Regions from separate parts of the Pseudomonas sp. TSO6 genome, predicted to be linked through region 4. Evidence: predicted binding sites of a transcription regulator. Region 4 holds the regulator's gene; each other region holds the start of a gene.
What was found. Region 4 encodes sigma-54, which starts transcription at its own class of promoters, with help from an activator protein. Its sites were predicted from a motif close to ANTGGCATNNANNTTGCTNT; they were not measured.
Positions count from the first base shown of each region.

Region 1: nirB (nitrite reductase large subunit NirB) is a predicted target of sigma-54. The motif match lies at 5,184-5,203, and genes of this name have one in related genera.
Region 2: glnA (type I glutamate--ammonia ligase) is a predicted target of sigma-54. The motif match lies at 3,793-3,812, and genes of this name have one in related genera.
Region 3: flgB (flagellar basal body rod protein FlgB) is a predicted target of sigma-54. The motif match lies at 4,408-4,427, and genes of this name have one in related genera.

Region 1 is NZ_JBLZWV010000058.1:125,792-133,392, reverse strand. It holds gene map (type I methionyl aminopeptidase) at 1-633, opposite strand, end outside; gene ACN6NG_RS22925 (molybdopterin-dependent oxidoreductase) at 998-5,023, shown strand; gene nirB (nitrite reductase large subunit NirB) at 5,328-7,601, shown strand, end outside.
Region 2 is NZ_JBLZWV010000069.1:228,980-236,580, forward strand. It holds gene typA (translational GTPase TypA) at 34-1,857, opposite strand; gene thiI (tRNA uracil 4-sulfurtransferase ThiI) at 1,985-3,439, opposite strand; gene glnA (type I glutamate--ammonia ligase) at 3,910-5,316, shown strand; gene ACN6NG_RS27935 (chorismate mutase) at 5,468-6,010, shown strand; gene glnL (nitrogen regulation protein NR(II)) at 6,266-7,351, shown strand; gene ntrC (nitrogen regulation protein NR(I)) at 7,348-7,601, shown strand, end outside.
Region 3 is NZ_JBLZWV010000020.1:138,902-146,502, forward strand. It holds gene ACN6NG_RS06570 (flagellar brake protein) at 1-400, opposite strand, end outside; gene ACN6NG_RS06575 (flagella synthesis protein FlgN) at 480-947, opposite strand; gene flgM (flagellar biosynthesis anti-sigma factor FlgM) at 997-1,305, opposite strand; gene flgA (flagellar basal body P-ring formation chaperone FlgA) at 1,468-2,220, opposite strand; gene ACN6NG_RS06590 (chemotaxis protein CheV) at 2,298-3,227, shown strand; gene cheR (protein-glutamate O-methyltransferase CheR) at 3,279-4,106, shown strand; gene flgB (flagellar basal body rod protein FlgB) at 4,474-4,884, shown strand; gene flgC (flagellar basal body rod protein FlgC) at 4,887-5,330, shown strand; gene flgD (flagellar hook assembly protein FlgD) at 5,343-6,044, shown strand; gene flgE (flagellar hook protein FlgE) at 6,073-7,395, shown strand; gene ACN6NG_RS06620 (hypothetical protein) at 7,551-7,601, shown strand, end outside.
Region 4 is NZ_JBLZWV010000062.1:46,814-54,414, forward strand. It holds gene lptC (LPS export ABC transporter periplasmic protein LptC) at 1-490, shown strand, start outside; gene lptA (lipopolysaccharide transport periplasmic protein LptA) at 477-1,001, shown strand; gene lptB (LPS export ABC transporter ATP-binding protein) at 1,002-1,727, shown strand; gene ACN6NG_RS24390 (RNA polymerase factor sigma-54) at 1,903-3,396, shown strand; gene hpf (ribosome hibernation-promoting factor, HPF/YfiA family) at 3,476-3,784, shown strand; gene ptsN (PTS IIA-like nitrogen regulatory protein PtsN) at 3,797-4,261, shown strand; gene rapZ (RNase adapter RapZ) at 4,264-5,118, shown strand; gene ACN6NG_RS24410 (HPr family phosphocarrier protein) at 5,138-5,410, shown strand; gene ACN6NG_RS24415 (ZIP family metal transporter) at 5,569-6,462, opposite strand; gene ACN6NG_RS24420 (superoxide dismutase) at 6,474-7,085, opposite strand; gene ACN6NG_RS24425 (DUF2753 family protein) at 7,087-7,548, opposite strand; gene ACN6NG_RS24430 (class II fumarate hydratase) at 7,577-7,601, opposite strand, start outside.

The DNA of each region.
Region 1 (7,601 bases), on a different contig from region 4:
GATGGTGAACACCATCCCCGGCTTCAGCTTCATGCCCATGCCACGCTGGCCAATGTGCAGTACTTCAGGCCCTTCATGCATCTGCTGGCCGATACCATGGCCGCAATACTCGCGTACTACGCTGTAGCCCGCCGCCTCGGCATGGGCCTGGACGGCGTGGCCGATATCGCCCAACGTGGCCCCGGGCCGCACCTGCTCGATGCCCTTCCACAGCGCGTCGTAGGTGGTGTCGACGAGGCGTCGGGCTTCATCGCTGATGTGCCCGATGCTGTACATCTTCGACGAGTCGGCAATGTAGCCGCCCTGTTCCAGGGTGATGTCGACGTTGATGATCGAGCCTTCCTTCAATACTTCATCGGCATTGGGCATGCCATGGCACACCACATGGTCCACCGAGGTATTGAGCGAATAAGGAAAGCCGTACTGGCCTTTGCTCGCCGGCCGGGCCTTGAGCGTGTCGACGATGAATGCTTCGGCACGGTCGTTGATCTGCATCGTGGTCACGCCGGGGCGGATGAATCCGTCGAGGTCGGCGAAAACCTGGGCCAGCAGCTGGCCAGCGCGGCGCATCAGGTCGAGTTGGGCGGGGGTCTTGAGAATCACCTGGGACATGGGGGGAGGGTAGTTGCTCATGCTGGAATTTGCCCCAGCATAGCGCCAGCGGGTACCGGGTTGCCACCGCATGGTGCGCAGGATCGACCACAGCACGGCCTTTGTGGGAGCGGCCTTGTGTCGCGAAAGGGCTGCACAGCAGCCCCAGCAATATGCGCATCAGTGCTGAGATCCCGGGGCCGCTTTGCGGCCCATTCGCGACACAAGGCCGCTCCCACAAAGACCGCGAGAGACAGCTGGCCCGCTAATTGCTGAGCCACCTCAATCCCGGGCTATCAACGTCGACAGCCCACAAAACTTCACGACAAAGGCGCCGTGTTGCCCCGCTTGCTTCAGCAAGCCGGGGCAGCCGGCGCCTTTTTGCGTTTCCCACAGGAGCCCGCCCATGGCCAACAGCGAAGTACGCAGCGTCTGCCCTTACTGCGGCGTTGGCTGCGGCATCGTCATGAGCGTTGCCGATGGCAAGGTCGTCAAGGTCAGCGGCGACAAGCAGCACCCCAGCAACTTCGGCCGGCTGTGCACCAAAGGCCTCACCGCGCATGTGCCGCTGACCGCCGCCGGCCGCCTGGAAGACGCCTATGTGCGCCAGCAGCGCAACCAGCAACCGGCGCGCACCGGCATGGACCAGGCCATCGCCGACGCCGGCAAACGCCTGCGCGGCATCATCGACCAGCACGGCCCCGACGCCGTGGCGCTCTACGTATCGGGGCAGATGTCGCTGGAGGCTCAGTACCTGGCCAACAAGCTGGCCAAAGGCTTTATGCGCACCCGCCACATCGAGTCCAACTCGCGCCTGTGCATGGCCAGCGCCGGCAGCGGCTACAAGCTGTCGCTCGGCGCTGACGGCCCGCCTGGCAGCTACCAGGATTTCGAGCACGCCGACGTGTTCCTGGTGATCGGCGCCAACATGGCCGACTGCCACCCCATCCTGTTCCTGCGCCTGCTCGATCGGGTCAAGGCCGGCGCGAAGCTGATCGTCGTCGACCCACGGCGCAGTGCCACCGCCGACAAGGCCGACCTGTTCCTGCAAGTACGCCCCGGCAGTGACATGGCCTTGCTCAACGGCCTGTTGTATCTGCTACACCGCAATGGCCACACCAACCCCGACTTCATCGCCCGCCACACCGAAGGCTGGGCTGAACTGCCAGCCTTCCTCGATGACTACACCCCCGAGCGCGTAGCCGCCATCACCGGGCTGGCCGAGGCCGACATCATCAAGGCCGCCGAATGGATCGGCACCGCCAACGACTGGATGAGCTGCTGGACCATGGGCCTGAACCAGAGCATTCACGGTACCTGGCACAGCAACGCCATCTGCAACCTGCACCTGGCCACGGGCGCCATCTGCCGCCCCGGTAGCGGGCCGTTTTCGCTGACCGGCCAGCCCAATGCCATGGGCGGCCGTGAGATGGGCTACATGGGCCCCGGCCTGCCAGGCCAGCGCTCGGCGTTGGTGGAAGGCGATCGCGCATTTGTCGAGCAGCAGTGGCAACTGCCACCCGGCAGCCTGCGCAGCGAAGGCGGCGAGGGTACGGTGGCGCTGTTCGAGCAGATGAAAGCAGGCGAAGTGAAAGCGTGCTGGGTGATCTGCAGTAACCCGGTGGCCAGCGTCGCCAACCGCCAGCAGGTGATCGATGGCCTGTGCCAGGCCGAGTTGGTGATTACCCAGGATGCCTTCCTCGACACCGAAACCAACCGCTACGCCGACATCCTGCTGCCGGCCGCGCTGTGGGCCGAAGGCGAGGGCGTGATGATCAACAGCGAACGCAACCTCACCCTGATGCCGCGCGCCGTAGAGCCGCCAGGGCAGAGCCTGCCCGACTGGCAGATCATCGCCCGGGTGGCCTGCGCCATGGGCTACGCCGAAGCCTTCGACTACCCCGATGCCGAAGCGGTATATGAAGAAATCCGCCGCTTCCATAACCCCGCCACCGGCTACGACCTGCGCGGCATCGGTTACGCCGAGCTGCGTCAGCAACCACGCCAGTGGCCTTGTGCGCCAGGCCGTGGCAGCGATCGCAGCCCATTACGCTACCTGAACGACGGTAGCAGCCAGGCGCTGCTGCACGATGCCCAGGGCGATTGCCCGGCGCTGGCGTTCCCCACCTCCAGCGGCAAGGCCCGCTTCTTCGCCCGGCCCTGGTTGCCGGCACCGGAGTTGCCGGATGACGACTACCCCATGGTGCTGAACACCGGCCGCGTGCAGCATCAGTGGCACACCCTGACCAAGACCGGCAAGGTGCCGGCGCTGAACAAGCTGGAGCCTGGCCCCTTCGTCGAGGTTCACCCAGACGACGCCGTACGGTTTGGCATCGCTGAAAAGGATCTGGTGGCCGTCCGCTCACGGCGCGGTCAAGCCGTACTGCCGGCGCGAATCAGCGACCGGGTCATGCCAGGCAACTGCTTTGCGCCGTTCCACTGGAACGACCTGGTCGGCGAGCAACTGGCAATCAATGCCGTCACCTGCGATGCCGTCGACCCGCTGTCGCTGCAACCCGCTTTCAAACACTGCGCCGTGGCCCTGCAACGGGTCGCAGGCGAGCGTATCGACGCCCTTGACCTGAACGCTGCCATTTCGGAGCCAGCCCGCATGCCCACTGCCACCCTGTCCCGTCTGCTTGGCCTGGACACCTTGCCAGCCCCGGTACTGGCAGAAGAAGAGCGCCATTACCTGCAAGGTTTCCTGCTGGGCCTGAACCAGGCCCGCGCCGAGGGCGTGCCCAGCCTGCCGGCCAGTGCGCCACTGGCGGCCAACCACCGGCTGTTTATCGACGGCTTGCTGGCCGGGCTGTTCGCCCAGCCTGCGGCACTGCCCGTTGCGGCGTTGGTGGCGCCACGGCATCAGGTGCTGTGGGCCTCGCAGACGGGCAACGGCGAGCAGCTGGCCGAGCGCTGTGCCGAACGCCTGCGCGGTGCCGGCCTGGATGTGCAGCTTAGTTGCATGGAGGCGGTCAGCCCGAGCCAGCTGCAGGGCGCCGCCAGCGTGGTATTGATCGCCAGCACCTTTGGCGATGGCGATGCGCCCGACAGCGCAGCGGCGTTCTGGCACGCCTTGCAGGGCGAGGAGGGCGCCTGCTGCGCCGAACTGCCCTATGCAGTGCTGGCCTTGGGCGACTCCAGTTACGATCAGTTCTGCGGCTTTGGCCGCAAGCTGGACCAGCGTCTGACCGAACTGGGTGGCCGGCGCCTGTTGCAACGGGTGGACTGCGAGCCAGACTTTGACGAAGCGTTCGCAGGCTGGCTTGACGCGTTGCTGCCCTTGCTGGGCAGGGCCGCTGCGCCACCACCGGCGAGTGAACCTGCACCCATGGCGGGCTGGAGCAAACAACAACCCTGGCCCGCCACCTTGCTGGAAAACCACCTGCTCAACGGCCCCGGTGCCAGCAAGGAAACACGGCAACTGGTGTTCGACCTGAGCGGTAGCGGCTTCAGCTATACCGCCGGTGATGCCTTGGGCGTGTGGCCGCGCAATTGCCCGGCGCTGGTGGACGAACTGCTGGCGCTGATGCAGCTTGATGGCCAGGCCATGGTCGAGCTGAAGGGCCAACCTGCCATGCCACTGGCCGAAGCCCTGCACGCGCACCTGGAAATCGCCAAGGTCACCACGCAGCAACTGCAAGCCTTCGCGGGCAGCGCCCCGGGCCTGCAACGTCTGCTGCAGCCCGAGTGCAAGGCCGAACTGCAGGACTGGCTGTGGGGCCGGCAACTGGTCGATGTGCTGCGGGCCTTTCCCCAGCAGCTACCGCTGGCCAGCTGGCTTGAACTGCTCAAACCTTTGCAGCCGCGTCTGTACTCGATCAGCTCCAGCCCGTTAGCGCATCCCGGCCAGGTACACCTGACCGTCTCCACCGTGCGTTATGGCGAGCGCAAGGGCGTATGCTCGGCCTTCCTCGCCGACCGCGCACAAGCGTTGAAGGTGGCAATTTTCCCGCAGGCGTCCAGGCACTTCCGGTTGCCCGCGGACGACAGCGTGCCGGTGATCATGGTCGGCCCCGGTACCGGCATTGCGCCGTTCCGGGCGTTCCTCGAAGAGCGGGAGGCGCGGGGGGCGAAAGGGGGCAACTGGCTGTTCTTTGGCGAACAGTGCGCCGCCACCGACTTCTATTACCGGGAGCAGCTACAGGCCTGGCAGGCAAGCGGCCACTTGCGTCTGAATACAGCGTTTTCCCGCGACCAGGCCGAGAAGATCTATGTGCAGCAGCGCATGCTGGAGCAGGGCGCGCAGCTTTGGCAGTGGCTGGAAGCGGGGGCGTATTTCTATGTGTGTGGGGATGCGCAGCGCATGGCCAAGGATGTGGATGCGGCGTTGAGCACGGTCGTGGCTGAGCATGGCGGGATGGATGCGGCGCAGGCGGCTGCCTATGTGGAAGGTTTGAGCAAGGCCAAGCGTTATCTGCGGGATGTGTACTGAAGTGCACCGGGATGGGGAGTGATGCACTTGGAATGTGCAATTGCTGTGCTGGCCCTATCGCCGGCAAGCCAGCTCCCACAGGTATTGCACAAACCTCGAAACCTGCGGCGGCCCTTGTGGGAGCTGGCTTGCCGGCGATAGGGCCAGGACAGGAAAAAGGATTGGCACAGTCCCTGCTTTACCTCCAATACAACAAGCCCCGCTGATCAACGGCGATCAACCCGGGGGCACACCGTGATGAATACAGGCAAAGGCGCCTGGAGCTTCGGCTCCAGGCGCTTTTTTTTTGATCGAGGATCGGCTTATGAAGGCAACAGCGAGCAGCGGGCAACGAGAGCGACTGGTCATCGTCGGCAACGGCATGGTCGGCCACCATTGCGTCGAACAACTGGTCAGCCGCGGCGCCCTGCAGCGCTTCGAGGTGCGGGTGTTCGGCGAAGAGCGCCAACGCGCCTACGACCGCGTGCACCTGTCCGAATACTTCGGCGGCAGCTGTGCCGAGGCCCTGGCCCTGTGCGAGCACGATTTCTACAACGCCAACGGCGTGCACCTGCACCTCGGTGAGGCCGTGCTGGAAATCGACCGTGAGCGCTGCGAAGTAGTCACCGCCGAGGGGCGCTACGGCTACGACCAACTGGTCCTGGCCACGGGCTCCTACCCCTTCGTGCCGCCGATCGAAGGCTCCAGCGGCAATGCCCGCTTGGTCTACCGCACCCTCGACGACCTCGATGCCATTCGCGCTGCCGCAGCCGGTGCCCGCCGTGGCGTGGTGGTCGGTGGTGGCCTGCTCGGCCTGGAGGCAGCCAACGCCCTCAAGTCGTTGGGCCTGGAAGCCCACGTGGTGGAGTTCGCCCCACGGCTGATGCCGGTTCAGCTGGACAGCGAGGGCGGTGCCGCGCTCAAGGCACAGATTGAAGCGCTCGGTGTGGGCGTGCACCTGTCGCGCGCCACCCAGTCGATCAGCGCCGGTGAAGCTTACCGCTACCGCATGAACTTCGACGGTGGCGAGCATCTGGAAACCGACCTGATCGTGTTCTCGGCCGGTATCCGCCCGCAGGATGCCTTGGGCCGTGGCTGCGGCCTGGACATCGCCGCCCGCGGTGGCGTGGTGATTGACAACCATTGCCGCAGCAGCGACCCGCGCATCTTTGCCATCGGCGAGTGCGCCTCGTGGAACGGTAGCGTGTTCGGCCTGGTCGCCCCAGGCTACAGCATGGCGCGCAACCTGGCGGCTTTGCTGATGGGGGAAGCGGCGGTAGCGTTTACCGGCGCCGACATGTCGACCAAGCTCAAGCTGCTGGGCGTGGATGTCGGCTCGATTGGTGATGCCCATGGCGCCACCCCCGGTTCACGCAGCTACCGCTTCATCGACGAAGCCAACAGCGCCTACCGCCGGCTGGTGGTGGACGCCAGCGGCAAGCACGTGCTGGGCGCGGTGCTGGTCGGCGACAATAGCTACTACGACACCCTGCTGCAATACGCCCAGAACGGCATCGCCCTGCCAGCCGACCCGGCAGCGCTGATCCTGCCGCAAGGCGGTGGTGCACCGGCCTTGGGCGCCGATGCGCTGCCCGACAGCGCGACCATCTGCTCGTGCCACAACGTCAGCAAGGGCGCGGTGTGCGACGCCATCGACAGCGGTTGCAGCGACCTTGCTGCGGTCAAAGGCTGCACCAAGGCCGGCAGCGGCTGCGGCGGTTGTGCGGCCTTGCTCAAGCAGGTGTTCGAGCACGAACTGACCGCACGTGGCGTAGCGGTGGACAAGAGCCTGTGCGAGCACTTCACCTACACCCGCCAGGAGCTCTACGGGCTGGTGCGGGTGGAGGGCATCCGCACTTACAGCGAGCTGCTCGCACGCCACGGCAAGGGCCACGTTGGCTGTGACATCTGCAAGCCGGCGGTGGGCAACATCCTCGCCTCCTGCTGGAACCAGCCGATCATGGACCCGGCGCTGGTGCCGCTGCAGGACACCAACGACACCTTCATGGCCAACATGCAGAAGAACGGTACCTACTCGGTGGTGCCGCGTATTCCGGGTGGTGAAATCACCCCCGACAAGCTCATCGTCATCGGCCAGGTGGCCAAGAAGTACGACCTGTACACCAAGATCACCGGCGGCCAGCGCATCGACCTGTTCGGTGCCCAGTTGCACGAGCTGCCGCTGATCTGGGGCGAGCTGATCGAGGCCGGCTTCGAAACCGGCCACGCCTACGGCAAGTCGACCCGCACGGTGAAATCGTGCGTGGGCAGCACCTGGTGCCGTTACGGCGTGCAGGACAGCGTCGCCATGGCCCTGCGCCTGGAAGACCGCTACAAGGGCCTGCGCAGCCCGCACAAGCTCAAGTTCGCCGTGTCTGGCTGCACCCGCGAGTGTGCCGAGGCGCAGAGCAAGGACATCGGCGTGATCGCCACCGACAAGGGCTGGAACCTCTACGTGTGCGGCAACGGCGGCATGCGCCCACGGCATGCCGAGCTGTTCGCCACCGACCTGGACGACGAAACCCTGGTGCGCCTGATCGACCGTGTGTTGATGTTCTACATTCGCACGGCCGACAAGCTGCAGCGCACCTCGGTGTGG
Region 2 (7,601 bases), on a different contig from region 4:
GACCGGGGGCGTTTTCATTCAGCCAAAGCTAACTTAGCTGTTTTTGGCTTTCTTGGCAGCGCGGGTACGCTCGCTTTCGTCCAGGATCTTCTTGCGAAGACGGATGGACTTCGGCGTTACTTCGCACAGCTCGTCTTCCTGGATGTATTCCAGAGCCTGTTCCAGAGTGAAGCGAACTGGCGGAACCAGAGCGATGACTTCGTCTTTACCCGAAGCACGCATGTTGTCGAGCTTCTTGCCCTTGGTAGGGTTGACGCCCAGGTCGTTGTCGCGGCTGTTCTGGCCGATGATCTGACCGTTGTAGATCTCCTGACCGTGCTCGACAAACAGCTTGCCACGCGCCTGCAGGGTTTCCAGCGAGTAGGTCAGCGCCTTGCCGGTTTCGACCGAAACCAGTACACCGTTCTGACGGCCGGACATGTGACCGGACTTCACCGCGTCGTAGCGGTCGAAGATCGAGGTCAGGATGCCTGCACCGTTGGTCAGGGTCAGGAACTGGTTACGGAAACCGATCAGACCACGCGCCGGGATGTTGTATTCCAGGCGTACACGGCCCTTGCCATCCGGCACCATGTTGGTCAGGTCGCCTTTACGCAGACCCATTTCTTCCATCACCTTGCCCTGGGCTTCTTCAGGGATGTCGATGGTGACGTTTTCGAACGGCTCTTGCTTGACGCCGTCTACTTCACGAATGATCACTTCCGGGCGGCCCAGGGCCAGCTCGAAGCCTTCGCGACGCATGGTTTCGATCAGTACCGACAGGTGCAGTTCGCCACGGCCCGAGACCTTGAACTTGTCTGGGGAATCGGTTTCTTCAACGCGCAGGGCAACGTTGTACAGCAGCTCTTTGTCCAGACGGTCCTTGATGTTACGGCTGGTGACGAACTTGCCTTCCTTGCCGCAGAACGGCGAGTCGTTGACCTGGAAGGTCATCGAAACGGTTGGCTCGTCAACGGTCAGCGGCTTCATCGCCTCAACGGCAGTCGGGTCGCACAGGGTGTCGGAGATGAAAAGCTCGTCGAAACCGCTGATGCAGACGATGTCGCCAGCCTGGGCTTCTTCAACGTCAACGCGGTGCAGGCCGTGGTGGCCCATCAGCTTGAGGATACGGCCGTTACGCTTCTTGCCGTCAGCGTCGATGGCAACAACCGGGGTGTTCGGCTTGATGCGACCACGGGCAATACGGCCAACGCCGATAACACCCAGGAAGCTGTTGTAGTCCAGTGCGGAGATCTGCATCTGGAACGGGCCGTCACGGTCAACAGCTGGCGCTGGAACGTGGTCGATGACAGCCTGGTACAGGGCAGTCATGTCTTCGCCCATTTCGGTGTGGTCCAGACCGGCAATGCCGTTCAGGGCCGAGGCGTAGACCACTTTGAAGTCCAGCTGCTCGTCGGTAGCGCCGAGGTTGTCGAACAGGTCGAAGATCTGGTCCAGAACCCAGTCAGGGCGTGCGCCCGGACGGTCAACCTTGTTGATCACGACGATTGGCTTCAGGCCGGCTTCGAAGGCCTTCTTGGTCACGAAGCGGGTTTGCGGCATAGGGCCGTCTTGAGCGTCGACCAGCAGCAGCACGGAGTCGACCATCGACATTACACGCTCAACCTCGCCACCGAAGTCGGCGTGGCCGGGGGTGTCGACGATGTTGATGTGGTAGCCGTTCCAGTTGATGGCGGTGTTTTTCGCCAGAATGGTAATACCGCGCTCTTTTTCCTGGTCGTTGGAGTCCATGACGCGCTCGTCGTTGAGCTCGTTACGCTCCAGAGTGCCGGACTGACGCAGGAGTTTGTCGACCAGGGTGGTTTTACCATGGTCAACGTGGGCGATGATGGCGATGTTACGCAGATTTTCGATCACAAGTGTATCTCGATCAGAGGATTCGGTTGCCGCCAGTGTAGGCGGCCAATATGTACTGTTTAAGGCTCAGCGGGCCCGGCGGTCGGGAGGGCGATGGCGGATACTGCCGCCAAACAGCCCCGGCGTCTTATGTCGGACGATAAACACGCACATTGGCATGTCCCTCACTGAGCAGATGGTGTGCGTGCAAACGGCTCATCACACCCTTGTCGCAATACAGCAAGTACTGGCGCGTCGGATCCAGATGCTTGAACTTGCTGTTGATGGCATAAAACGGCATGGCCTGGACTTCGATACCTTCCAGCACCAGGGGTTCGTCTTCCTGGGCATCGGGGTGACGAATGTCGATGACGATCTGGCCCGACAGTGCCTCGGCCACTTCCTCGATTTCGACATCCTTGCCCAGCTCGTCGATCACATGGTCGATGGAGATCAGCTTGGCGCGCTCCAGGGCGCGCTCCAGCACGGCCATGTCGAACTGCTTTTCTTCATGCTCCATGCGGTGGCGCTTGGCGTGAGTGGTCGGGTTTACCGAAATCACGCCGCAGTATTCTGGCATGTGCTTGGCGAAGTCGGCGGTGCCGATTTCGTTGGCCTGGTCGATGATGTCCTGCTTGTGGCTGGCCAGCAAAGGGCGCAGCACCAGCTTGTCGGTGGCCGAGTCGATGATCGACAGGTTCGGCAGCGTCTGGCTGGACACCTGGGAAATGGCCTCGCCAGTTACCAGGGCGTCGATCTCCAGGCGGTCAGCCATGTGCGCGGCGCCGCGCAGCATCATGCGCTTGAGGGTCACGCCCATGTAGCTGTTGTCGACCTTGTTGAGGATCTCGCCGACCACTTCTTCGAACGGCACGCTGATGAACAGCACGCGCTGGCTGCTGCCGTACTTCTTCCACAGGTAGTGGGCCACTTCCATCACACCCAGCTCGTGGGCACGGCCGCCGAGGTTGAAGAAGCAGAAGTGGGTCATCAGGCCACGGCGCATCATCTGGTAGGCCGCCACGGTGGAGTCGAAGCCACCGGACATCAGCACCAGGGTCTGCTCCAGGGCGCCCAGCGGGTAGCCGCCGATGCCCTGGTGCTGGTTGTGGATCACGTACAGGCGCTGGTTGCGGATTTCGATGCGCACCAGCACTTCAGGCTTCTTCAGCTCGATGCCGGCGGCGCCACACTGCTGGCGCAGCTGGCTGCCGACGTAACGGTCGACGTCCATCGAGGTGAAGTCATGGTGGCCACCGCGCTTGCAGCGCACGGCGAAGTGCTTGCCGGCCAGCAGGTGGCCGAAGTGGTGCTTGCACTTGGCAACGATGTCGTCGAAGTCACCCAGCGGGTATTCCTCAACCTGCAGGAAGTGGGTGATACCCGGTGTGCAGGTGAGGCGCTCGATGATCTCGCGCTGGACCTTTTCGTCCTCGATGCGGGTGACCACTTCGAGATTGTCCCAGACACCATCGACCGCGAGCTCAGGATCGAGGTCCTTGAGCACGTTGCGGATGTTCTTGGCGAGCTGGCGGATGAAGCGCTTGCGCACCGGCCGGCTCTTGATGGTGATTTCTGGGAAGACTTTGACGATAAGTTTCATTGGTTAACAGCGCGCGCAGGGCCTGCCGAAAATGTGGGGCGCGAATTATAGCGGAAACTGCTCAGGATTTGACCAACTTTTGTACAGAAGGTTGGATTTATATTGCCTGTACTGGCCTCATCGCCGGCAAGCCAGCTCCCACAGGACTTTGGCAGGCCTCAAGACCTGCGCCCTCTCTGTGGGAGCCGGCTTGCCGGCGATGAGGCCCTTAAAGGAAGCACACAACCCAACCAATGCACCCTATTGGTGCGCTGATACCAAAAACCGCATCGTAAGGGTGCACTTTTCCCCGCCAACCCGCCGCCAAATGCCCGCAAACGCCTGCTTTTATCCCACCCTCGCCATTTTCGGGCACTGGCATGCAATTTGCTCCCTTGTGAGGCAGGTAAGCTTGGCCGACTATCCGCGCCCGGCAACACCCTTTTTCCAGGGCAGCGGCCCACCGCGCTCTAGACCCTCCGGAGGACAACATGTCGAAGTCGGTTCAACTCATCAAAGATCATGACGTCAAGTGGATTGATCTGCGTTTCACGGACACCAAAGGCATTCAGCACCACGTGACCATGCCGTCGCGTGATGCGCTGGACGAAGACTTCTTCGAAGTCGGCAAGATGTTCGACGGTTCCTCCATTGCTGGCTGGAAAGGCATCGAAGCTTCCGACATGATCCTGATGCCGGTTGACGACACTGCCGTCCTGGACCCGTTCACCGAAGAACCTACCCTGATCATCACCTGCGACATCGTCGACCCGTCGAGCATGCAGGGCTACGATCGCGACCCACGTGCGATCGCCAAGCGCGCCGAAGAGTACCTGAAGAGCACCGGCATCGGTGACACCGTATTCGCAGGCCCGGAGCCAGAGTTCTTCATCTTCGACGAAGTGAAGTTCCACTCGGACATCTCCGGTTCGATGTTCAAGATCTTCTCCGAGCAAGGCTCGTGGATGACCGGCGCTGACGTGGAAGGCGGCAACAAAGGCCACCGTCCAGGCGTGAAAGGCGGCTACTTCCCGGTTCCGCCGTTCGACCACGACCACGAAATCCGTACTGCCATGTGCAACGCGCTGGAAGAAATGGGCCAGACCGTTGAAGTTCACCACCACGAAGTGGCGACTGCCGGCCAGAACGAAATCGGCGTCAAGTTCAACACCCTGGTGAAAAAAGCTGACGAAGTACAGGCCCTGAAATACGTCGTGCACAACGTTGCCGACGCTTACGGCCGTACCGCTACCTTCATGCCGAAGCCACTGTACGGCGACAACGGCTCGGGCATGCACGTGCACATGTCGATCTGGAAAGACGGCAAGAACACCTTCTCGGGTGAAGGCTATGCCGGCCTGTCCGACACCGCCCTGTACTTCATCGGCGGTATCATCAAGCACGGTAAGGCCCTGAACGGCTTCACCAACCCGTCGACCAACTCCTACAAGCGTCTGGTCCCAGGTTTCGAAGCCCCGGTAATGCTGGCCTACTCGGCTCGCAACCGTTCCGCCTCGATCCGTATTCCTTACGTCGGCAGCCCGAAAGCCCGCCGTATCGAAGCACGCTTCCCGGACCCATCGGCCAACCCGTACCTGGCCTTCGCGGCCCTGCTGATGGCTGGCCTGGACGGCATCCAGAACAAGATCCACCCAGGCGATGCTGCCGACAAGAACCTGTACGACCTGCCACCAGAAGAGGCCAAGGACATTCCGCAAGTGTGCGGCAGCCTGAAAGAAGCCCTGGAAGAGCTGGACAAAGGCCGTGCGTTCCTGACCAAGGGCGGCGTGTTCTCTGATGATTTCATCGATGCCTTCATCGAGCTGAAGTCGGAAGAAGAGATCAAGGTCCGTACCTTCGTGCACCCGCTGGAATACGAGCTGTACTACAGCTGCTGATCTGATCGGCGCCTCGCGCCGGTGAAATCACCGAAAACGGCCTTCTTCTGAAGGCCGTTTTTGTTTTTGCGATCGTCCGAATCGGAAGCGTCCTACAAGCAGAACGGGCCACCTAACCCACAATCAGGTCTCCAGGCATAAGGAGATCACCATGCAACGCACCACCCTCGCGCTCGTCATCACATTCAGCCTTCTCGGCTGCCAGGCATCATCACCTTCTGAACCAGAATTTCAGCCCTTGCTGACCATTATCGAGCAGCGCCTGGACCTGGCCACCTCGGTCGCGGTGCACAAATGGGACAATCACCTGCCCGTGGAAGCCCCCGAACGAGAGCGACAGGTGCTGGTGGGTGTCCAGGAGATGGCACCCGACTACGACCTGAGCCCTGAACGCGCCGCTGCTTTCTTCGCCGACCAGATCGAAGCCAACAAGCTCATCCAGTACACCCTGCGCGACCGCTGGACAATGCTTGGGCAACGACCGGCCGCTGCACCGCTCGACCTCGCCAACCAGATTCGGCCCCGCCTGGACAAACTCCAGGCGACGCTACTACTCGAACTGGCCCGATTCGACCGGCAGCACAATCAGGACTGCACGCAAAAACTCACTCACGCCTTGGCGCGACTCACCAACGACACTTTACGCCATCAGGCGCTGGTGCGCGCCACCACGCAATTGTGTGTAGAACGCTAGTCGCACAGATGCTCTATATTGGTGCATGACGCCCTCCATTACGCCGCTGACCACCCCAAAACAGGTCAAGTGAAACGGTAAATCAGCAGATTCTGATCCGAATAAGCGCAATAAAAGGTCTTTATCAAGGAATCCCGCTTCTTTTCGGAGCTTTGGTTTGTTTCTTGCATTTTCCAAGCACCAGCGGATCCATAGCGCGCTCGTCCTTGGCCCGACCAATGACCAGCCAGCGCCAAAAGAGGTCAACGACGCCTTATGACCATCAGCGATGCACAGCACCGTCTGCTTCTGGACAACCTGACCACCGCCACGTTGCTGCTCAACGCCGAGCTGCGCCTGGAGTACATGAACCCGGCCGCGGAAATGCTGCTGGCCGTCAGTGGTCAACGTAGCCATGGGCAGTTCATCAGCGAGCTGTTTACCGAATCGACCGAGGCCCTCAGCTCGTTGCGCCAGGCGGTCGAGCAGGCGCACCCGTTCACCAAGCGTGAAGCGCAGCTCACCTCGCTGACCGGGCAGACCATTACCGTCGACTACGCGGTAACCCCCATCCTCAACCAGGGCCAGACCCTGTTGTTGCTGGAGGTGCACCCGCGCGACCGGCTGCTGCGCATCACCAAGGAAGAGGCCCAGCTGAGCAAGCAGGAAACCACCAAGATGCTGGTGCGCGGCCTGGCCCACGAAATCAAGAACCCCCTCGGCGGCATTCGCGGCGCAGCCCAGTTGCTGGCCCGCGAGCTACCCGAGGAAGGCCTGCGCGACTACACCAATGTGATCATCGAAGAGGCCGACCGCCTGCGCAACCTGGTCGACCGCATGCTCGGTTCGAACAAGCTGCCGTCGCTGGCCATGACCAACATCCACGAAGTGCTGGAGCGGGTCTGCAGCCTGGTCGATGCCGAAAGCCAGGGTTGCATCACTTTGGTGCGCGATTACGACCCAAGCCTGCCGGACGTGCTGATCGACCGCGAGCAGATGATCCAGGCCGTACTCAACATCGTGCGCAATGCCATGCAGGCGATCAGTTCGCAGAACGAACTGCGCCTGGGCCGCATCACCCTGCGCAGCCGCGCCTTGCGCCAGTTCACCATCGGCCATGTACGCCACCGCCTGGTCGCGCGGGTGGAGATCATCGATAACGGCCCGGGCATTCCGCCGGAACTGCAAGACACCCTCTTCTATCCCATGGTCAGCGGCCGCCCGGACGGTACCGGGCTGGGCCTGGCCATTACCCAGAACATCATCAGCCAGCACCAGGGCCTGATCGAGTGTGAAAGCCACGCAGGCCACACCGCCTTCTCGATCTACCTGCCCCTGGAACAAGGAGCCACCGCCTCATGAGCCGAAGTGAAACCGTATGGATCGTCGACGATGATCGCTCCATCCGCTGGGTCCTGGAAAAAGCCCTGCAACAAGAAGGCATGACCACCCAGAGCTTCGACAGCGCAGATGGCGTAATGGGCCGCCTGGCACGCCAGCAGCCGGACGTGATCATTTCCGATATCCGCATGCCGGGCGCCAGCGGCCTCGACCTGCTGGCACAGATCCGCGAGCACCACCCGCGCCTGCCGGTCATCATCATGACCGCCCA
Region 3 (7,601 bases), on a different contig from region 4:
GCGACAGCTTCAGCGCGGCGCGGAAGGCGTTGCGGCGCTGGTGGTAGGTCATCTCTTGCGGCATGGCGCCGCTGTAGCAGCGGTGGCCGTCGACTTCGCTGATCTTCAGCGCGTGGTTGCATTCCCAGGCGATGCGCACGCCGTCGTGGAAGCCCTCAACGCGGAAGTGCTCGCCGTTTTCGATGAATTTTTCACCGTCGCGCGGGATCATCTCGTCCAGCGCCAGGGTGTTGCTTTCACGGTCCACGTGCACCACGTAGCTTTGGAAGCGCTGGCTGCGGTCATGGAAGGTGATGATCAGGGGGTCGTGGCTTTCCTGCAGTTGCCGCAAGTTGGCCGCAATCTCCAAGGGGGTGTTCAGCACCTTTGGCGGTTGCGGGGCTTCGGTTTCATTGAACACGGCTTATCGTTCTCCAGGCAAAAGCGACACACGCAAGTAACGGCATTTTGCCAGTATGTTCCGTGCCTTGATAGAAAAATCACACTTGGCTGAGGGCCCGTGGCTTGGCCAGCAGCGAGGTGCTGCCGCGGCTGTCGTAGAGCGACGGCGAGTCGCCGCCCATGAGGATTCTGATCTGGTTGTTGGTGACGTGTTGCTGCACCTGGATGATCCGGCCGTTGGTCTGGTTGACCTGCTGGCAGTCGTCCATCAGTTTCGACAGCATGTCGAGCCGCTGCAGCATCGCCTCGCCATGGGGCGATTGGGCGGCCACTGCTTGCACGCCAGTGCGATCGGCACTCAGGCCCAGGCTGCCGAGCAACTGGCTGCGGCGCTGGCCATGCTGCTCTAGCAAGATGATCAGCGACTGCTTGCGCGCCAGAATCTGTTCCAGCAGCGGCATGTCGCGGCCATGCAGGGCGATCGCTTCTTTATTCAGAAGGTCGAGCAGTTCCTGCATCGGGGCAATGTCATCTTCGATCAGTTGCAGCAAGGTGGTGTCGTGCATGGCTAACTCTTGGCTTTTCTAGCGTCCGTGAAGTCAGCGCGCCGAACGGTCAGCGCTGGGCTTCGAAATCGAGCAGTTTGCTGGCGATCTTGCCGGCATCGACCTGATAGCTGCCGTCGGCGATCGCCTGTTTCAACTGGGCCACACGGGCACTGTTGACGACTGGCTCGTCGCGCAGCTTGTCGCTGATCTTCTGCAACTGCTGTGCCTCTTGGCTGAGGTGTACCGCTTCTCCGCTGGCGCTGGTGGCCGCTTCCTGGCTGGCGGCCGGTTTTTCGGCGCTGCCGGGCGCGGTATTGCCGCGCACGCCGCCCGTGACGGACGGAGAGTTATTCAAACGACTGAAGTCGATGACCATGATCAGGAACCTCTGGGTATTTGGACGCTTGCCTTGTTTTCGGCCAACCCGAAAGAAACTTTAGGCACAAATGCATAGCCGCCTGTCAGCAAGCTCGCGAACCCGTTCTCTGACACAGTTTAGGAAATGCGGTTCCTCACTGCCAGCGCAATCGGTGGCTGGCTACATACTCACCTCGACCTGGCCCGGGCCGGTGACCCTGGCCTTGACCACCCGTTTGGAATTCAGGTTGCGTACCCGTATCTGTTCGCTCAGGCCGCCCTTGCTCAGGGCCTCGCCAGGCATGCGCACGCTGAGGCCGCCGCTGCGGGCGATGATCACCACCTGGTCGCCCTTGCGCACCACCTCGGCCTGCTCCAGATGCTGCGGGGTGAGCACCTGGTCGATCACCGTGGGGCGCAGCATCTTCATGCCCACCGCCTGGTCCAGTTCGGTCAGGAAACCCTGGCCAAGGGTGCCGACATCGCGCTCGCGCAGGGCCACGTCGCCTTCGCCCACCGTGTTATCGCGCTTGAGTGGGCGGGTGACCACCACCACGTCGCGGAACAGCCGTACCGTTGCCGGGACAAACACCGTCCACGGGGCCGCACTGTCGCAGCGCACCCGTACCGTTACCCGGCCAAGTGGCAGGGAAGGGCTTTCCAGCGAGGCGTCCAGCTGCTGGCTGCACAACGGCATGCGCAGGCGTGGGTCCAGCGGGTTGACCTGGATTTCATAGCGGCCGGGGGTCTGGGTGGTGGCCAGGTAATCTTCTACCGTGAATTCAAGAAACCCTTGGGTGACACCGATAAGCTGTTCAGGCAAGGTAAGCGCGTCCGCTACCGTGCGAACGCCGGGCGCCAGCAGGCACAGCGTGGCCAGCGAGCCAGTCAGCAGGCGCGTCAATCGTCGGAAAAATGTCGTTTTCGTATGCATGACGCTCAAAAAAGCAAAGCCCGTGCCGACTCGTAACTTGAGTTGCAACGAAAGGCTGAAAGATTAAGGAGTCTGGCATGGCGGGTGTTATGGATTCGGTCAACCAGCGCACGCAGCTGGTGGGGCAGAATCGCCTGGAATTGCTGCTGTTCCGCCTCAATGGCGAACAGCTTTATGGCATCAACGTGTTCAAGGTCAGGGAAGTGCTGCAATGCCCTGCGCTGACCCTGCTGCCCAAGGCGCACCCTGTGGTGCGTGGCGTTGCCAACATTCGCGGGGCGACCATCCCGATCCTCGACTTGTCGATGGCCACCGGGTTGCGGCCACTGCAGGAAGAAACACGCAACAGCTTCGTGATCATCACCGAGTACAACACCAAGACCCAGGGCTTCCTGGTGCACTCGGTAGAGCGCATCGTCAACATGAACTGGGAAGAGATCCATCCGCCACCCAAGGGCACCGGCCGTGACCACTACCTGACCGCGGTCACTCGGGTGGACAACCGCATGGTCGAAATCATCGACGTGGAGAAGGTGCTGGCCGAGGTTTCGCCGTCGTCCGAATCGGTGTCGGCCGGGGTGATCGATGCCGAGGTGCAGGACAAGGCCGTGCTGATGCGGGTGCTTACCGTCGATGATTCGTCGGTGGCGCGCAAACAGGTCAGCCGCTGCCTGCAGACCGTGGGGGTGGAAGTCGTGGCACTCAATGATGGCCGTCAGGCACTGAACTACCTGCGTCAGCTGGTGGATGAGGGCAAAAAGCCTGAAGAAGAGTTCCTGATGATGATCTCGGACATTGAAATGCCGGAAATGGACGGCTATACGCTAACGGCGGAGATCCGCAGCGACCCGCGCATGCAAAAATTGCACATCTGCCTGCATACTTCGCTTTCCGGGGTGTTCAACCAGGCAATGGTCAAGAAGGTCGGCGCCGATGACTTCCTGGCCAAGTTCAAGCCGGACGACCTGGCCCAGCGGGTGGTCGACCGGATCAAGGCAGCGCATTGAAGCAGCCGGGGGCGCGCCCCCGGCACCAGTGATTGAAAAGAGGCGGCAAGAGTGTCTACGGGTAATTTGGATTTCGAACAGTTCCGGGTATTCCTGGAGAAAGCCTGTGGCATCCTGCTGGGCGAAAATAAGCAGTACCTGGTTTCCAGCCGTCTCAACAAGCTGATGGAGCAACAGGGCATCAAGAGCCTGGGTGAACTGGTGCAGCGCATCCAGGCCCAGCCCCGCGGTGGTTTGCGTGAGCAGGTGGTGGATGCGATGACCACCAACGAAACCCTGTGGTTTCGCGATACCTACCCGTTCGAAGTGCTGAAGAACAAGGTGATCCCCGAGTTCATCCGCAACAACCCCGGCCAGCGCCTGCGCATGTGGTCGGCGGCCTGTTCGTCGGGGCAGGAGCCGTATTCCATTTCGATGGCCATCGACGAGTTCGAGCGTAGCAACCTTGGCCAGTTGAAGATGGGTGCGCAGATCGTTGCCACCGACTTGTCAGGCACCATGCTCACCAACTGCAAGACCGGTGAGTACGACAGCCTGGCCATTGCCCGCGGTTTGTCCCAGGAACGCCTGCAACGCTACTTCGACCCCAAGGGGGCGGGGCGCTGGGCGGTCAAGCCGGCGATTCGCAGTCGCGTCGAGTTCCGCTCGTTCAACCTGCTTGACAGCTATGCCAGCCTGGGCAAGTTCGACATTGTGTTCTGCCGCAACGTGCTGATCTACTTCTCGGCACAGGTGAAGCGCGACATCCTGCTGCGCATTCACAGCACACTGAAGCCGGGTGGCTACCTGTTCCTTGGCGCCTCGGAGGCGCTGAACGGGTTGCCGGACCATTACCAGATGGTCCAGTGCAGCCCGGGGATCATCTACCAGGCCAAGTAATCAAGAGGGCCGGCAGCGAAAACTGCCGGCCTTTTTGCTGTATGTGCCGGCCTCTTCGCGGGTAAACCCGCTCCCACAGGTTCGGTGCCGCCCTCAGGTCTTGCACAGGTCCTTGTGGGAGCGGGTTTACCCGCGAAGGGGCCGGTGCAGGAAAAACACTGACGTCAATTTTTTGGTTTGCCGCTTTTGCCGCCCGGCAATTGCCGCTTTCGCCGCCCAAGGCGGAAGGCCTTTGCCGCTTTTCTGGCATCACCCTGACACCACCCCACCTCGAAAGCCCATGTTTCCGGGCTTTGCACTGATTGGCACAGCCCTTGCTATACCTTGCTCAACGAAATTCCGGTCAACCTCTGAAGGTTTCCCCGACATGAGCATCAGCTTCGACAAGGCGCTTGGTATTCACGAAAAGGCCATGGGCTTCCGCGCCCAGCGCGCCGAAGTGCTGGCCAACAACATCGCCAACGCCGACACGCCCAATTACAAGGCGCGTGACATGGACTTTGCCTCTGTGCTCGCCGCCGAAAGCGACAAGCAGCAGAGCGGCCGCTTCGCCATGGACCGCACCAATAGCCGTCACATCGAAGCCGAAGGCCTCGCCATCGCGGCCGACGATACCCTCAAGTACCGCACGCCGCTGCAGCCATCGATTGACCAGAACACCGTGGACGCGCAGATCGAGCAATCGAACTACACCGAAAACGCCATTGGCTTCCAGGCCAGCTTCACCTTGCTCAACAGCAAATTCAAAGGGCTGGTATCGGCCCTGCGGGGAGAATGATCATGTCCCTTTCCAGCGTCTTCAACATTGCCGGTAGCGGCATGAGCGCGCAGAACACGCGCCTGAACACCGTAGCTTCCAACATTGCCAACGCCGAAACCGTCTCGTCGAGCATCGATCAGACCTACCGCGCTCGCCACCCGGTGTTCGCCACCACCTTCCAGGATGCGCAGGCCGGCACCAGCCAGTCGCTGTTCGAAGACCAGGGTGAAGCAGGGCAGGGCGTACAGGTAAAAGGCATCGTCGAAGACCAGAGCACCCTGGAGGCTCGCTACGAGCCAAACCACCCGGCGGCGAACAAGGACGGCTACGTCTACTACCCGAACGTCAATGTAGTCGAGGAGATGGCTGACATGATCTCCGCGAGCCGTGCGTTCCAGACCAACGCCGAGCTGATGAACACGGCCAAGAGCATGATGCAGAAAGTTCTGACTCTCGGGCAGTGATAGGAAACCGACATGACCACTACCAACTCCACCTCTGACGTCGGCAGCGCGTACCTGACCTCGCTGCAACAGCAGAGGTCGAAGACCGACAGCAGCACCGGCGCTGCCGGCAGCGCGCTGGGCAAAGATGCCTTTCTGCAGTTGCTGGTTACCCAGATGAAGAACCAGAACCCGCTCGATCCGCAGGAAAACGGCGAGTTCGTGGCACAGCTGGCGCAGTTCAGCAGCCTCGAGAGCATGCAGTCGCTCAATGACTCGGTGACCTACATCGCGGCTGGGCTGCAGTCCTCGCAGGCGCTGCAGGCTTCGTCGCTGGTCGGGCGCAATGTGATTGTCCAGACCGACAAGGCCGTGGTCGACACCAGCAAGGATATGAAAGGCACGGTCAACCTGACGTCGTCCAGCACTGCTACCTCGGTGGGCATCTACGACAAGGACGACAAGCTGGTCCGCACCCTCGACCTGGGTACCCAGAAAGCCGGCAAGGTCGACTTTACCTGGAATGGCCTGAACGACGACGGCGAAGCAGCGCCAGCCGGTACCTACACCTTCAAGGCTACTGCCTCGATCGACGGCAAGGCCACGGCCATGACCACCAACCTGCCGGCCTCGGTCACCAGCGTGACCATGGGCACCAACGGTTCGGAGATGACACTCAACCTGGCCGGGCTAGGCAGTGTTGCGCTTTCCAAAATCCAAAGCATCGGCATCTAGGGCCTGAGCAAAACGACAGGAGTTAAACATGTCTTTCAATACCGGCCTTAGCGGCCTCTATGCAGCAAACAAGGCCCTGAACGTTACCGGCAACAACATTGCCAACGTTGCCACCACCGGCTTCAAGTCGTCGCGCGCCGAGTTCGCCGACCAGTACTCCAACTCCATTCGCGGCACCAGTGCCGGCAAGAACGTGGTGGGCACTGGCGTGAAGACTGCCGCCGTGTCGCAGATGTTCACCCCGGGCAACATCAATGGCACAGGCCAGGCGCTGGACATGGCCATCGATGGCAACGGCTTCTTCGTGATGAACGACAACGGTTCGAAGATCTACACCCGTGCCGGTGCCTTCTACAGCGACAAGGACGGCTACGTGGTCAGCTCGTCGGGCGCCAACCTGCAAGGTTATGCAGTGGATGCCAACGGCAAGATCATCCAGGGTGTGCTGACCAACCTGCAGATCGACACCTCGAACCTGACGCCGAACCCCACCGGTCGCATCTCCGAGAACGTCAACCTCAACTCCACCGCGACTGCACCCACCCAGGCGCCGTTCGATCCGACCAATACCGGCACCTACAACTACACGTTCAATACCGACGTGTACGACAGCCAGGGTAACGCGCACCAACTGAACCAGTACTTCGTCAAGGACGCCACCAGCAACTCCTGGACCATGTACACCACCATCGACGGGCGCAACCCGGCCGACCCGACCTCGACCACGCCGCTGGCCAACAAGCTGCCGTTCAAGTCTGACGGCACCCTGGACACCGCCTCGATGACGGAAGGTCCGGTAGCCGGCGGCATGACCATAGCCGCCAACAAGACCTTCACCCTCAGTAACTGGATCCCGGCACAGAAGAACGCGGCCGGTATATGGGGTGCCAACGGCGCTACCGCCAACGTTGCCGGGGTGAACCTGGACATGCTCGGTACCACCCAGTACAACGCCGCCTCCGCCACCACCGCGAAGAGCCAGGACGGCTTTGCCACCGGTGAGCTGTCCGGCCTGACCATCGACGAAAGCGGCAACATGTTCGCCAACTTCACCAACGGCCAGGACAAGGTGATCGGCCAGGTGGCTATCGCCAACTTTGCCAACCTGCAGGGCCTGACCCCGATTGGTGGCACCAACTGGAAAGAGTCCTACGCCTCGGGCGTGCCGGTGATCGGCGCCCCGGACACCGGTACCTTGGGCCAGATTACCGGCGGTGCACTGGAAGACTCCAACGTCGACCTGACCGGCGAGCTGGTCAACCTGATCAAGGCGCAGAGCAACTACCAGGCGAACGCCAAGACCATTTCCACCGAAAGCACCATCATGCAGACCATCATCCAGATGACCTGATGGCCGCCTGCTAGTGTGGTTTTGTCTGTAATTGGGGCTGCCTTGCAGCCCATCGCCGGCAAGCCAGCTCCCCCAGGAGGTTGCAATCCCCTGTGGGAGCTGGCTTGCCGGCGATGGGCCGCAAAGCGGCCCCAGGTTCTTCAAGGTTCACGCCCATGAAACGGCTAATGCTCACCGCCCTCCTGGCCATGGCCTTGCCGCTCTCG
Region 4 (7,601 bases):
CCCGGAAAGCTTCCTCGACAAGCCGGTGGTTCAGGTCGACGAAAGCGCCATCGACTACTATGCGATCAACGCGCACAGCGTGCAGTTTTTGCCTGATGGCAAGCTGCAGTACGAAATGACTGCCGACAAGGTTGAGCACCTCAAGACCAGCGAAATCACGTTGCTGACCACGCCGGACCTGCACCTGTACCGCGGCACCGAATACCCATGGCACGTGCAGAGCACCCGCGCCGAGGTCAACCCGGACGGCACCGAGGTCGAACTGATCGACAAGGTCCGGATTGCGCGCATCGACGAAAAACAGCGTGAAACCATCATTACCAGCTCACGCATGACCGTGTTCCCGCAGAAGCAATATGCGCAGACCGAGCAAGCCGTTAGAATCGACGGCGCCGGTGGCACAACTACGGGCAAAGGAATGAAAGCGTATTTGAAAGAAAGCAGGATGGACCTGCTCTCTAACGTAAGAGGACAGTATGAGGCTCGTTAAAACCCTCCCCCTTTTGCTCAGCCTGAGCGCAGCACTGGGAAGCGCGAGCGCCTTCGCACTGCCGAATGACCGTGATCAACCGATCCGCATCCAGGCCGACCAGGCCCACCTGGATGACAAGCAAGGCGTAGCCACCTACACCGGCGACGTGGTCATTACCCAGGGCTCGATGATGATCAAAGGCAACACCGTGACCATCACCCGCTCCGCTTCCGGCGACATCGATGTGGTGACCTCGGTGGGCAACCTGGCCTACTTCGAGCAGCAGCAGAGCGCGGCCAAGCCAGACAAGATGAAAGGCTGGGGCGTGACCATCCAGTATCAGGCGCTGAAAGACCTGGTGATCCTCACCGACCGCGCCAAGGTCGAGAATGAAGGCAACACCACCGAAGGCGAGAAGATCGTCTACAACACCCAGACCCAGGTGGCGACCGCCGGTCGCGGTGGCAACGTGACTACACCGCGTCAGCGCATCGACATGGTGATCCAGCCCAAGAAGAAGGCCGAGTAAATGGCAACCCTCAAAGCCCAGCACCTGGCCAAGAGCTACAAGGGGCGGCAGGTCGTACGCGATGTCAGCCTGTCGATCGACAGCGGCCAGATCGTCGGCCTGCTCGGCCCCAACGGCGCCGGCAAGACCACCTGCTTCTACATGATTGTCGGGCTGGTCCAGGCCGAGCAGGGGCGCGTGCTCATCGATAACCTCGATGTCAGCCACCAGCCCATGCACGGCCGCGCCCGTGCTGGCATCGGCTACCTGCCGCAGGAAGCCTCGATCTTCCGCAAGCTATCGGTGGCCGACAACATCATGGCCATCCTCGAGACCCGCAAGGACATCGACCGCGACGGCCGGCGCAAGGAGCTGGAAAGCCTGCTGCAGGAGTTCCACATCAGCCACATCCGCGACAACCTCGGCATGAGCCTTTCTGGTGGTGAACGCCGTCGCGTCGAGATTGCCCGCGCCCTGGCGACCGCACCCAAGTTCATCTTGCTGGACGAACCATTCGCCGGTGTCGACCCGATCTCGGTCGGCGACATCAAGCAGATCATCCACCATCTCAAGGCCAAGGGCATCGGTGTGCTGATCACCGACCACAACGTGCGCGAGACCCTGGATATCTGCGAAACCGCCTATATCGTCAATGATGGCCGCCTGATCGCCGAAGGCGACGCCGAAACCATCCTGGCCAACGACCTGGTCAAAGAGGTTTACCTGGGCCACGAGTTCCGTCTCTGACCCCGGCACGCGCCTGGAGCATCGGAAAATAGCCGCACAACTGCGGGTAAAGTTGTTACGGTGCTCTAGGCAAACGCTACAATTTAAGGCATAAAACTTGCTTGATCTGGCGCCCCGGCGCCCTCGTGTAGTGGATGGCGCATGCGCGCCGGCGAACAAGGTACAAGCCCCTGCCATGAAACCATCGCTCGTCCTAAAAATGGGCCAGCAACTGACGATGACACCGCAGTTGCAACAGGCCATCCGCCTGCTCCAGCTTTCCACCCTGGACCTCCAACAGGAAATTCAGGAAGCGCTGGAGTCGAACCCGATGCTCGAACGTCAGGAAGACGGCGAGGACTTCGACAACAGCGACCCGATGGCGGACAACGCCGAGAACAAGCCGACAGCCGAAGCCCAGGACAACAGTTTCCAGGAAAGCACCATCAGTGCCGACAACCTGGAAGACGGTGAATGGAGCGAGCGCATTCCCAACGAGCTTCCAGTCGATACCGCCTGGGAAGACATCTACCAGACCAGCGCCAGCAGCCTGCCGAGTAACGATGACGACGAGTGGGACTTCACCACCCGCACATCGGCCGGCGAAAGCCTGCAAAGCCACCTGCTGTGGCAACTGAACCTGGCGCCGATGTCCGACACCGACCGCCTGATCGCCGTTACCCTCATCGACAGCATCAACGGCCAGGGATACCTGGAAGACACCCTCGAAGAAATCTGCGCCGGTTTCGACCCGGAGCTGGACATCGAGCTGGACGAAGTCGAGGCGGTACTGCACCGCATCCAGCAGTTCGAACCAGCGGGTGTCGGCGCCCGCAATCTGGGCGAATGCCTGCTGCTGCAACTGCGCCAGCTACCTGCCAATACCCCGTGGATGACCGAAGCCAAACGCCTGGTCACCGATTTCATCGACCTGCTCGGCAGCCGCGACTACAGCCAGCTGATGCGGCGCATGAAAATCAAGGAAGACGAGCTTCGCCAGGTCATCGAACTGGTACAAAGCCTCAACCCGCGGCCCGGTTCGCAGATCGAGTCGAGCGAACCCGAGTACGTGGTGCCCGACGTCATCGTGCGCAAAGATACCGACCGTTGGCTGGTGGAACTGAACCAGGAAGCCATACCGCGCCTGCGGGTGAACCCGCAATACGCCGGTTTCGTGCGCCGCGCCGATACCAGCGCCGACAACACCTTCATGCGCAACCAGTTGCAGGAAGCGCGCTGGTTCATCAAGAGCCTGCAAAGCCGTAACGAAACCCTGATGAAGGTTGCCACCCAGATCGTCGAGCACCAGCGTGGTTTCCTCGACCACGGCGACGAAGCGATGAAGCCGCTGGTGCTGCATGACATTGCCGAAGCGGTGGGGATGCACGAGTCGACCATTTCGCGGGTTACCACGCAAAAGTACATGCACACACCGCGTGGCATCTACGAACTGAAATACTTTTTCTCCAGCCACGTCAGCACCTCCGAAGGCGGAGAATGCTCGTCCACGGCGATTCGCGCGATCATCAAGAAACTGGTTGCGGCGGAAAATCAGAAAAAGCCATTGAGTGACAGCAAGATCGCTGGTTTACTGGAGGCACAAGGCATCCAGGTAGCCCGTCGCACCGTCGCCAAGTACCGCGAGTCCCTCGGCATCGCACCGTCGAGCGAGCGCAAGCGACTGATGTAGCCCCTGAGATGAGCCACAGCGTTTGTGGGGCAGGTGCGAGACCTGCCTCTTTATGCACGGGCAATAAAGGAGAAGCTGTATGCAAGTCAATATCAGTGGACAGCATGTAGAAGTCACCCCACCGCTGCGTGATTATGTGGAGCAGAAGCTCAAACGCGTAGCGAGTCACTTCGACAAGATCACCAACGTGCAGGTCATCATGAAAGTCGAGAAGCTGCAGCAGAAGGTCGAAGCGACCCTGCAGATTCCTGGCGGTGAAGTGGTTGCCAATGCCGAAGACCAAGACATGTATGCAGCAATCGACGCCTTGGCCGACAAGCTCGACCGCCAACTGAAAAAACACAAGGAAAAACAGCAAAGCCTGCTGCAAGGTGCAGCTGCACGCTGATCCCCCTCATCCATGATCCGACTTGAAACCATCCTGACCCCCGGCCGTTCACTCGTGAACGTGCCGGGCGGCAGTAAGAAGCGCGCCCTGGAAAAGGTCGCCACCGTCATCGCCGACCAAGTGCCAGAACTGGAGATGCAAGACGTCTTCGAAAAACTGGTAGCCCGGGAAAAACTCGGCTCGACCGGTTTCGGCAATGGCATCGCCATCCCCCACTGCCGGCTTGAAGGCTGTTCCGCACCGGTCAGTGCCTTGCTGCACCTGGAAGCTCCAATCGATTACGACGCCATCGATGGCGCGCCCGTGGACCTGCTGTTCGTCCTGCTGGTGCCTGAAGCCGCTACCGATGCCCATCTGGAACTGCTGCGCCAGATTGCCAGCATGCTCGATCGCAAGGAGGTTCGTGATCGCTTGCGTGCCGCCAGCAGTAACGAGGCCCTGTTCCAGGTTGTCCTGGACGTACAGAACGAGCACTGAACATGCGCCTGATCATTGTCAGCGGCCGCTCCGGCTCCGGCAAGAGCACCGCCCTCGATGTACTGGAAGACAACGGTTTCTACTGCATTGACAACCTGCCGGCCGGGCTTCTGCCGCAGCTGGCGGAAGAAGCGCTGATCAACACCGAACTGCTGCAACCAAGGGTTGCCGTGTCGATCGACGCGCGTAACCTGCCCAGCCACCTGACGCGCTTCCCCGAATTGCTCGAAGAAGCCCGTGCGCGAAACATCCAGTGTGATGTGCTGTTCCTGGATGCCGACGAAGACATACTACTCAAGCGCTTCTCGGAAACCCGCCGACGCCACCCACTGACCAATGCCAACCGCTCCCTGGCCGAAGCGATTCGCGTCGAGAGTGAGCTTCTGGGGCCGATCGCCGACCTGGCCGACCTGAAGATCGACACCACCAACCTGAATCTGTATCAGCTGCGTGATTCGATCAAGCTGCGCCTGCTCAACCAACCCGAGCCCGGCACCGCGTTCCTTGTCGAGTCGTTCGGTTTCAAGCGTGGCATGCCGGTCGATGCAGACCTGGTGTTCGATGTGCGCTGCCTGCCAAACCCTTACTGGAAGCCCGAGCTGCGCGAGCACTCCGGCCTCGACCAACCGGTAATCGACTATCTGGCCGCGCAGCCGGATGTCGAAGACATGTTCAGCGACATTTCCAGCTATCTGCTCAAGTGGTTGCCCCGCTTCGCCGCCAGCAACCGTGCCTACGTCACCATTGCCATCGGCTGCACCGGCGGCCACCACCGCTCGGTGTACATCACTGAGCGCCTTGGCCAGTTGCTGCAGCAATCCCTGAAAAACGTCCAGGTCCGCCACCGCGACCTCTAGCCCAAGGATCCGCCCCACGATGCCCGCCCGCGAAATCACCATCATCAACAAGCTGGGCCTGCATGCCCGGGCGGCAGCCAAGTTCGTCGGCGTGGCAGGCCGCTTCCCCTGCCAGGTGCGGGTTGGCCGTGCGCCGGACAAGCTGGTGGATGGCAAGAGCATCATGGCGGTGATGATGCTGGCGGCCGGCAAAGGCACCCAGGTGCACCTGCACACCGAAGGCGAGCAGGACAACGACGCCATGGATGCGTTGGTCGAGCTGATCAACAACTTCTTCGACGAAGGCGAATAAAAGCCAGCACGATCCTTGTAGGAGCGGCCTTGCGTCGCGAAAGGGCTGCAATGCAGTCCCAGAATTTGAGCAACAAGGCACAAGTTGCCGGGGCCGCTTTGCGGCCCTATCGCGACACAAGGCCGCTCCCACAGGGAACACGCAAACCTGATAATGAATCAGGACATCGCTGTATCCATCACCATCATCAGGCAGAAGCCAATACACAGCCCCAGGCTGGCCAGACGATGATGGCCGTTACTGCGCGATTCCGGGATGATCTCCTGGGTCACCACCAGCAGCATTGCCCCCGCCGCGCACGCCAGGCCCAGCGGCAGCAGCAGTTCGGCGATGTTCACCAGCCAGGCGCAGATCACCGCAGCCACCGGCTCGACCAGGCCTGACGCTGCGCCTATCAAGAAGGCTTTGAAGCGCGACATGCCCGCCCCGGCCAGCACCAGCGCAATGACCAGCCCCTCAGGCACATCCTGCAAGGCAATGCCCATGGCCAGGCTGTCGGCGTCGGCCATGCCACCACCGGCGGACACACCGATGGCCATGCCCTCGGGAATGTTGTGGGCGATGATGGCGATGACAAACAGCCAGATGCGCGCAGCAATCACCGGCTGGTTGTCGGTGCCGACCAGCGCTTCTGGTGAGGCGCCAGACACTTTGAGGTCAACCAGAAACAGGCAGAGCGCACCGAACAACAAGCCAAAGCTGATCAGGCCGCCCGCGCCCCAAGGGCTGAAACCGATGGACTGGGCCGCGCCCAGACCCGGAATGATCAGGGAAAACGCGGTGGCTGCCAGCATCACGCCAGCGCCGAAGCCCAGCAGCGTGTCGGCCAGCGCCACTGGCATGTTGCGAATGACCAGTACCGGTACCGCCCCCAACGCCGTCCCCAGTGCGCACAATGCGCCGCCCTCCAGGGCGCGCAACATCCGTGGTTCCAGGTCCAGCCAGGCAAGGCCACGCGCTACCAACAGCGCGGTGCCCGCCAGCAAAAGCAAAGTCCCAAGCGCCAGGCGAAACAGGCGCACACTGCTGACAGACATCACTTCAGAGCGCATACCGGTCCGACTCACTTCAGGGCTTCAACGTAGCGACGTTCCACTTCCGCCCAGTCAATGACGTTGTAGAAAGCGCCGATGTATTCCGGACGACGGTTCTGGTACTTCAGGTAGTAGGCATGCTCCCACACGTCCAGGCCGAGGATCGGCGTATTGCCGTGCATCAGCGGGCTGTCCTGGTTACCGCTGCTTTCCACCACCAGGGTTTTCTGCGGGGTCACGCTGAGCCAGGCCCAGCCGCTGCCGAAGCGGGTCAGCGCCGCTTTGGTGAAGGCATCCTTGAAGGCATCAAAACCGCCCAGTTGCGAGGAGATGGCTTGTACCAGCTGGCCCTGTGGCTCACCGCCGCCCTGCGGCGACATCACAGTCCAGAACAGGCTGTGGTTGGCGTGGCCGCCGCCATGGTTGGTGACCGCAGCGCGCAGGTTTTCTGGCAGCTGCTTGACCGCACCGACCAGTTTTTCCACCGGCCATTCGGCCCACTCAGTGCCTTCGATGGCGGCATTGAGGCCGTTGACGTAGGTCTGATGGTGCTTGCTGTGGTGGATCTCCATGGTCTGGGCGTCGATGTGCGGCTCCAGCGCATCGTAGGCGTAAGGCAAAGCAGGCAAGGTATGGGGCATGTCAGTGAATTCCGTAGGCATGGGTTGCAGGCGCCACGTCCGGCTGGGCAGCGAGTTCGCTGGCCCCGGCATTGTGGCGGTTGAGCAGGCGCTCGGTTCGCGGGTACTGGCCGTACTCGGCGATGAAATTCAGCAGTTCGGTGTAGGTTCGCCCACTGTGGCGCAGGGCTGCGTCACGCAGCGGCTGGGGCAACCGCGCCTCCTGGCTGGCCTGCAGCAGCCGCTGGTGGGCGGCGCACAAGTAGTCGGCGCTCTCGTGCGGCTGATTCAGGCGCACGTGCAGGTCGGCCAGGTTGTGGTGGGCGATGACGAACACGGCCACCGCTTCGTCGACGTCATGCCAGCGCTCGAACAGCACCTGGGCCAGCGCCAGGGCTTGCAGGTAGTGTTCCCGGGCGTCGACCAGCTCGCCTTGTTCGAACAGGCGGTTGGCGGTTTCCGTGGTGCGTTTCCAGTGCTGCATGGGTTGTCTCCTGGGCGGTGACGCAGGGTCAGATACCGCCGGCGGTGAGTTTT